DNA from 2 places in the Marinomonas foliarum genome. Region 2 is predicted to be linked to the other one. Evidence: predicted binding sites of a transcription regulator. Region 2 holds the regulator's gene; the other holds the start of a gene.

Region 1 (3,986 bases), 670 kb from region 2:
GCCTTCTTTTGCCAAGCGAATAAAACGCAGATCATCCAAGGTCCGGCTAAACGTTATCAACCTATCAGCGCTGCAGATTTTTTGACGCAACGTATTCAAGCTAACTTTGTAGATAAATAAGCCTACAACTTTCACTTCCCTACTTATAAAAACCGCCATCGACATTTATACATCGATGGCGGTTTTTATATGAATCGGTAGGCGCAATTTCACAAATCCGCCAATCTAAACCCAGCAATTTTATGCACTTCGCTCATGGCGCGGTCAAATTCGGTTTGCCAGTCATTGGGCATTCTGGCTTTAAAGCCTGACAGTATCTGATCCTTGGTCGCGCCCTTCACGGCCATGATGAAGGGAAAGCCAAACTTCTCTCGATAGGTATCGTTCAGCTGTAGAAAATGCGCTAACTCTTCTTCTGAACATTGATCAAGCCCTGCTCCTGACTGTTCAGACGTTGAAGCATGAGTAAGCTCGCCAGCTAAAGCTGCTTTGCCAGCTAAATCTGGGTGAGCACGCAGGAGTATGAGTTTTTGTTCGTCTGTACTTTGTTCTACGATGTCTGCCATAGTGGCTTTTATTTTATCGATACTGTCAAAATGCTCACTTGGATGCGCCATTTTTTGGCGCCATAGTTCTTCTGCTACCCAGGTGGAATGTTCATAAATACTACTAAATAAAGCGATAAAATCCGCCTCTTCCATTTCACTGATTACAGCTAACGGGTCGTGCATAATAGGACTCCAATCTCTGACGGCTTATACAAAAAAAGATTTCTAAACGAATCTCGATAAATAATAAAAACGCTTACTACAGGAACACATGGCACAAATATTGATCTCTATGAAACAATATTTTCAGCACCATTTCACTTATAAAGACACTTACTTGCAAAAAGCAGGCTAGTTTTCAAATTAGATTGAGGTAAAACAATGGGATACTTAACCACTCACATTTTAGACACAACAAAAGGCATCGCAGCCGCTGGCGTTAAAATTGACCTTTACCAGCATACTAATAACGGTCAACGACAGCTGATCAATAGCACGATATCCAACAATGATGGTCGCTGTGATCAGCCCTTATTACAAGCGGATAGCTTCTCTGCAGGCATATATGAGCTGGAGTTCGCCATTGATGAGTACTTTGCTGACTGCTCTAATGAAGACACTCTAAAAGAGGGTCCAAGCTTCTTAAATACAGTAATTATTCGTTTCGGCATCAGTGATGAAAACGCTCATTATCATGTTCCACTACTTGTCTCGCCTTATTCTTACAGTACTTACCGTGGCAGCTAGCCTTAGTTCATTAGGCTTCCAGTTAAGGCTAAACGAGCCAGAATAGAGCAAATGCATATAAAACCGCACCAAGATAAGTCACTTCCTGCCCTATCGGTCAAAGAAGAAAACCAGCCTATTTCTTCTTTGACTTAGCACCACAGATCACGCACCCCTCTAAAACAAAGGTTTCACACAAATAAATATAGGTCCATTTGTTTCATGGCATATTTATTGCCATTTACTCCTTTAACAAGACATTAAAAATTCGCTAAGACAACACGAAAACAAGCGAAAGATTAAAGGGGAATGGTATGAAAGCACTTATTATTGGCGGCGGTATTGGCGGCATGTCTGCAGCAGCTGCGTTAAAGCAACAAGGCATCGAGTGTGAAATTTTTGAAGCTGTGAAAGAAATCAAGCCTGTTGGAGCAGCGCTTTCTATTTGGTCTAACGGCGTGAAATGCATGAACCATCTAGGTATGGGCAGCATTATGGACGAACTGGGCGGACCAATGCACAACATGGCTTACCACGATGGCTTAACTGGAAGTGTAATGACCCAATTTAGTCTTTCACCATTGGTTGATGCGGTTGGGGAACGCCCTTGCCCAGTATCACGTGCCGACTTACAAAGCCAAATGATCGATTGGTGGGGCCGTGATAAGGTTCAATTTGGCAAGCGTATTGAAAAAGTCGAACAGAGTGACACTGGCGTCACCGCGTATTTTACCGATGGTACCAGCGCTGTGGGTGACTTTATGATTGCTGCTGACGGCACGCACTCTGTCGTTCGCGCTGATGTCATTGGCTATCAAACCGAACGCCGCTATGCCGATTACGTGAATTGGAATGGTTTGGTTGAAATTGATGAAAGTATTGCCCCTGCTGATCAGTGGACGACCTTTGTCGGGGAAGGCAAACGCGTTTCTATCATGCCGATTGCCGATGATCGTTTTTACTTCTTCTTTGATGTGCCATTACCAAAAGGTTTAGCAGAAGACAGGAGTACTGTCATTGCTGATCTAACGGGTTACTTTGCTGGCTGGGCTGATCCCGTTCAAAAATTGATTGCAGCCATTAATCCTGAAACCACCAATCGTATCGAAATTCATGACATCGAACCATTCGACACCTTGGTAAAAGGCAATATCGCCCTACTCGGCGATGCGGCTCACAGCACAACACCAGACATTGGCCAAGGCGGTTGCTCGGCGCTGGAAGATGCAGTCGTGCTTGGTCAGTGTTTCGCGGATCAATTCAAAGAGAAAGGCAAAACGGTTTCTGGTGTGCTAGCGGCTTTGAAGCAATACGAAGAAGAACGCCGTTTTCGCGTGAAGGATCTTGTATTAAAAGCTCGCAAACGTTGCGATGTTACTCATGGTAAAGACATGCAAGAAACCCAAGCTTGGTATGATGAACTAAGACAAGAAACGGGTGAAAACATTATCGCAGGTTTGCGTACGACTATTATTGGCGGGCCATTGGCGTAATGCTAATAAGGCACTAGTAAAGTGATTCCCCCCTACTGGGGAATCACTGTCTTGCCAGTTTCAAAAAGCGCTCTCGACTGTTTGTTAGGTGCAAACGCATTGCAGCCCGCGCAGCATAGGAATCCCCTCGCTCTATCGCGGTATATACTTCTTCGTGTTCATGATTCACATGAGACACATCAATACGCTTACGTGGTACTAAACTGTTTTCCATGTGCTGCATGATATCAACAAAGTAATGATTGCCTGCTGATTTGGCGATTAATAAATGGAAGTTAAAATCCGCTGACCCAGCATCTGATACATGCCCATTTCTATCTATGGCTCGCAAGGCATCCAACGCTTTGCGAATTTCCACCAGCTGTTCATCGGTGCGTCGTAACGCAGCCAAACCGGCTATTTCCACTTCCAATCCAATGCGTAACTCCAAAATCTCTACAGCATCGTTGACATAATCAAACGACAGATCCATTGGCCCTTGCCCTTTATTATTTAAAACAAAGGTACCTATACCGTGTTTGGTTTCAACATTTCCTGATGCTTGAAGGCGCTGCAGTGCTTCTCGAACAACCGTTCGGCTAACACCATGCTCTTGCATGATATCAGCCTCTTTAGGCAACTTATCACCAGGAACTAAAACCTTACTTTCAATTTTCTGCAGTATTTCTTGAACCAGTTTTTGCGCCAAATTACGTTGTGGCTTTTGTTCGCGATGGGGCTCATCAACAGAAATCGTGGTCAATAATGAATTATCTTTCACTTTCAGTTATTCCTAACAACCAAAAAGTCATCATACAACATATAAAAGAAATACGGAAAACTAAAAAATAACAAGACGTTAACTATCAAGTAACCACAAAAACATACGATTATAACGTGATAATAACCCGAAAAAGTGATGTCAAACCCCATAAAAAAATAGTCATCGTACCTCTTGACCAATAACGAACAAGTTGTATGATGTACTACATCAAAATAATTACATCAGATCTAAAGAGATTTTCTTAGTCATGAAAATTACAAAAATAACAATTAGGCGCATTGCTATTCCATTTACGGCCGGCATACGAGACATCGCTCCCGTAAAAGAGGAAGACAAATTCAACGGCGCCTCTCCTAACATTAACAAGATGGAATCACTTCTTATTGAAGTAGAAACCGATACGGGTCTAACTGGCTGGGGCGAAGCGTTCGGACACGCCTCAAACGTCGTTACCTA
Region 2 (3,986 bases):
AGATAGCGAAAAACAATGTCAACGGTAATGTTTGGACGAATTGTTATTGTATCCGTGTTCATTAAGCCGCCAGCAGAATCCTCTGAATAGCTTAATAAATCTTCGACTCTTGTTCTGTCCTGCGCCGTCATTGACGCAAGAACTTCTTTTACAATTTTTTCTGGTAGGTGTTGCAGTAAGTCAGCTAGGTCATCGCTTTCGAAGTGTTCAGAGACGGCGATTAGGCGTTCTGTGTTCATGTTTTTCATGAATTGAACACCAATATCTTCGGGTAGATACTGTAATACTTCGCCTTCGTTTTTGTCTTCGATGAGTTCCCATAAGAGCTTGCGCTCTTTTGGTGGGGAAGATTCTAGTAGTCGCGCAACATCTTGTGCAGGCAAGGCACCGTTAAGTAGGTAGCGTATTTGCATCGTAGCACCGGTCTCAAGGGACTCGGTAACTGTCTGCAAATGATTAAGGGTGTTTTGCTCCGACATGGTGCTCTTTACTCATCTTCACCGAAGCGATTGTTAATTAATTCAACAATCGCGTTAATAGCGTCTTGTTCGTCTTCACCATTTGCTTTTATGTTTATTTCGGTGCCTTTTCCTGCAGCGAGCATCATCATTGCCATGATGCTTTTTCCATCCACATTACGGCCGTCTTTCTCTATGGTGATATCGCAAGAAAAGCGTGTGGTTGTTTCAATGAGTTTGCCTGCAGCACGGGCATGCAAGCCAAGCTTGTTTATAATAACAATAGACTCTTCCAGCATGCTCTATACCTATACTAATGAGTTAAAAATATTGAATAGCTCTTCGTTATTTTGGGCTGTACGCAGCTTGTCTAATGACTCTGGAGACTGTGCTAATTCTGCTATTTGAGCTAATGTTGCAAGATGTTGGTCGCACTCATGTGGCGGAACAATCAGAGCAAATATTAGATCGACAGCTCGCTTGTCTATCGAGTCAAAATCGATAGGTGTCTTTAAGGACATCACGACTATGGCAGTATGATTTGCAGACTCTAGTCTACAATGTGGAATTGCTATTCCATTGCCTATACCGGTACTTCCAAGTTTTTCTCGACCTAGCAGGGCGTCATAAACCGCTTCGTTATCACAGTGAAGTCGGTTAGATGCTACTTCCGCGAGGTTTTCTAATACGCGTTTTTTGCTAATGATATCTTGCTTTGCGAGAACGAGGTCTGCTTTTAATAATGATTTCAATGACATGATAAAATGCTTTCCGTTTAGATCAGTCGTTTGCGTTCATTGGAAGGAGGGATGTTCATCGCCTCACGATATTTGGCTACAGTTCGTCTAGCAACTTGTATGCCTTGATCTGCCAGAATGGCAGCTAACTTGTTATCACTTAAAGGTTTTTTAGCAGGTTCATCGGCAACAAGCTTTTTGATCATGGCTCTGATTGCTGTCGAAGAGCATTCACCGCCGGATGCCGTATTAACATGACTAGAAAAGAAATATTTTAGCTCAAATATGCCTTTGGGCGTATGCATGTATTTTTGAGTAGTCACCCTAGATATGGTCGATTCATGCATGCCTACTTCTTCAGCTACGTCATGAAGTACCATTGGTTTCATCGCTTCTTCACCAAGCTCGAAAAAATCGATTTGTCTGCTAACAATGCAACTGGCTACTTTTAGTAGTGTCTCGTTGCGGCTTTGCAAGCTTTTCATGAACCATTTTGCTTCTTGTAGAGAGTTTTTGATGTAAGAAGCATCTTCAGCTGTTGTAGCTGTACTTGCCATCGCTGAATAGGTTTCATTGATTTTTATTGGTGGAAGAGCGTCATTGTTTAATTCAACTTGCCATACGTCGTTGCGCTTTTTAACTGATACGTCAGGAATCACGTAATCTGTATCATCCGCATCAATAACAGAACCTGGGCGCGGGTTTAGTTGCTGGATTAGGTTAATGACTTCTTTTAGGGCTTCGTCTTTTAATTTTGTTTTGCGGCTTAATTGCGCAAAATCTCTATTACCCAATAGGGGTAAATAGTGGTCAATAAGGTTATATGTGCTTTTAAATAGAGGATGTGTTTGAAAAGCCTCTAATTGCACTAATAGGCAATCGCGTAAATCAATAGAGCATACACCGACGGGGTCGAAGCGCTGTAGTCTATGTTGAACAGCAATGACTTCTTCCATTTCTAAGTCTTCAAGTTCAATGCTGAGTGATTCGCAGATGTCGTCAGGGGTAATGCTTAAGTAGCCATCAGGCTGAACACATTCAATGATGGCATAGGCAATCTCGAGGTCTCTATCTGACATGTGGGTGAGGTTTAACTGCCAAATAAGATGGTCTTGAATGCTTTCGGCTGGAGCATTGCGGCTTTCAAAATCGCTATCGCCTTCAAAACTGTGGCTGTCACTCACCGCTGCTGAACTTTGGTAGGTGTCATCCCAATTACTATCTATAGACAGTTCTTCGGGGATGCTTTCCGTCCATTCAGACTCTACGCGCGCTTCTTCACCGTTGTCTAGAGGTGTTTCTGTTTCGCTCTTTGATTCAATGCTAGCAGGGATATCGTTATGAGTTTGCTCGTCATCATCAAGCTCAAGGAGCGGGTTAGACTCTAGAAATTCATGGATTTCTTGCTTTAAATCCAACGTAGAAAGCTGCAGTAAGCGTATTGCTTGCTGCAGTTGGGGGGTCATGGTTAGCTGTTGACCTAGCTTTAATTGTAAAGACTGCTTCATGGAGCAACTCTTTTTGTTTGAATGAATTGGAACGAGTTGTGCATACTACTCCCTTTCTACAGCAATGATAAGGGGTTACAGACGGAAGTCGTCGCCTAAATAGACCTTTTTAACCTGTTCATTGTTGATGACAGTACTAGCATCACCTGACGCAATGATGTAGCCATTGCCAACAATATAGGCTTTATCGCAGATGTCGAGGGTCTCTCTGACGTTGTGATCGGTGATCAATACACCTATACCACTTTCTTGCAGATGTTTGATGATGAGCTTTATGTCACCAACAGAAATAGGGTCTACACCAGCAAATGGTTCATCTAGAAGGATGAATTTTGGGTTCATTGCAAGTGCTCTTGCAATTTCGACCCTACGACGTTCTCCTCCAGACAATGCCATGCCTAAGTTGGTGCGTATATGAGTAATATGAAACTCTTCTAAAAGAGCCTCAAGTCTCTCTTGTTGTTGGCTTTTATTTAGCTCTTTTCGGGTTTCTAAGATAGCTAATATGTTATCTTCTACCGACATCTTTCGGAAAATAGATGCTTCCTGAGGAAGGTAGCCAATGCCTTTTTGTGCACGTGTATGCATTGCGTCGTGGGTTATATCTACGCCATCAATAAAAATGCCGCCAGCGTCATTTGCTACCATGCCAACAATCATATAGAAGCAAGTGGTTTTCCCTGCTCCGTTTGGTCCTAATAGACCAACCGCTTGTCCTGATTCAACAGAAATTGATACATCTTTTACAACTTTGCGTTTTTTATAGCTTTTTGCAAGGTGCTTTGCTTCTAGTAAGGCCATCTATTATTTTGCCTCAGTAGCTTGTGGTTGTAATGTCATAGACACGCGTCCAGAATCTTTTTTCTCTGCGCTAAAGGTGCCGTCTTGAATCATATAGAGAATATAGTCAGCAGTGATAGAGTTCTGCATGCGGCTCAAATAGCCATCACCAGTAATTTCTAACTTAGATTCATCTGTTTGGTAGTGGATTTCGTTTCCTCTGCTAATAACAATGTTTCCATTCCAGTCAATTTGTTGGCTGAACTTCGCAGGCAAACCAGTCGCTTCAAGGCTATTGAATTGTTGGGTTTTTGGATCTGTGGAAACTTTTAAATACTGCGCTTGAATCTCGATAGAGCCCTGCTTTACAAATACGTTGCCTTTATAAATGGCTTGACCTGAGTTTTGGTCGAACGATGCTTCATCGGCTTGTATTTCTAACGGCTTACTGATGTCATCTGGTAATGCGTAAGTGTATTGTCCAATAAGGGCAGAAGTGAGCA

What was found. Region 2 encodes sigma-54, which starts transcription at its own class of promoters, with help from an activator protein. Its sites were predicted from a motif close to TGGCACNNNNNTTGCTNT; they were not measured.
Region 1: the regulator sigma-54 is predicted to act here: its motif matches at 1,498-1,515, upstream of hpxO (FAD-dependent urate hydroxylase HpxO).

Annotation. Positions count from the first base shown of each region.
Region 1 is NZ_CP070273.1:3,642,345-3,646,330, reverse strand. Features, by position in the region: gene JSY38_RS16825 (isopenicillin N synthase family dioxygenase) at 1-120, shown strand, start outside; gene uraD (2-oxo-4-hydroxy-4-carboxy-5-ureidoimidazoline decarboxylase) at 210-731, opposite strand; gene uraH (hydroxyisourate hydrolase) at 930-1,295, shown strand; gene hpxO (FAD-dependent urate hydroxylase HpxO) at 1,589-2,767, shown strand; gene JSY38_RS16805 (FadR/GntR family transcriptional regulator) at 2,811-3,527, opposite strand; gene JSY38_RS16800 (mandelate racemase/muconate lactonizing enzyme family protein) at 3,778-3,986, shown strand, end outside.
Region 2 is NZ_CP070273.1:314,349-318,334, reverse strand. Features, by position in the region: gene mgtE (magnesium transporter) at 1-479, opposite strand, end outside; gene JSY38_RS01560 (HPr family phosphocarrier protein) at 488-757, opposite strand; gene ptsN (PTS IIA-like nitrogen regulatory protein PtsN) at 767-1,216, opposite strand; gene JSY38_RS01550 (RNA polymerase factor sigma-54) at 1,234-2,703, opposite strand; gene lptB (LPS export ABC transporter ATP-binding protein) at 2,779-3,504, opposite strand; gene lptA (lipopolysaccharide transport periplasmic protein LptA) at 3,508-3,986, opposite strand, start outside.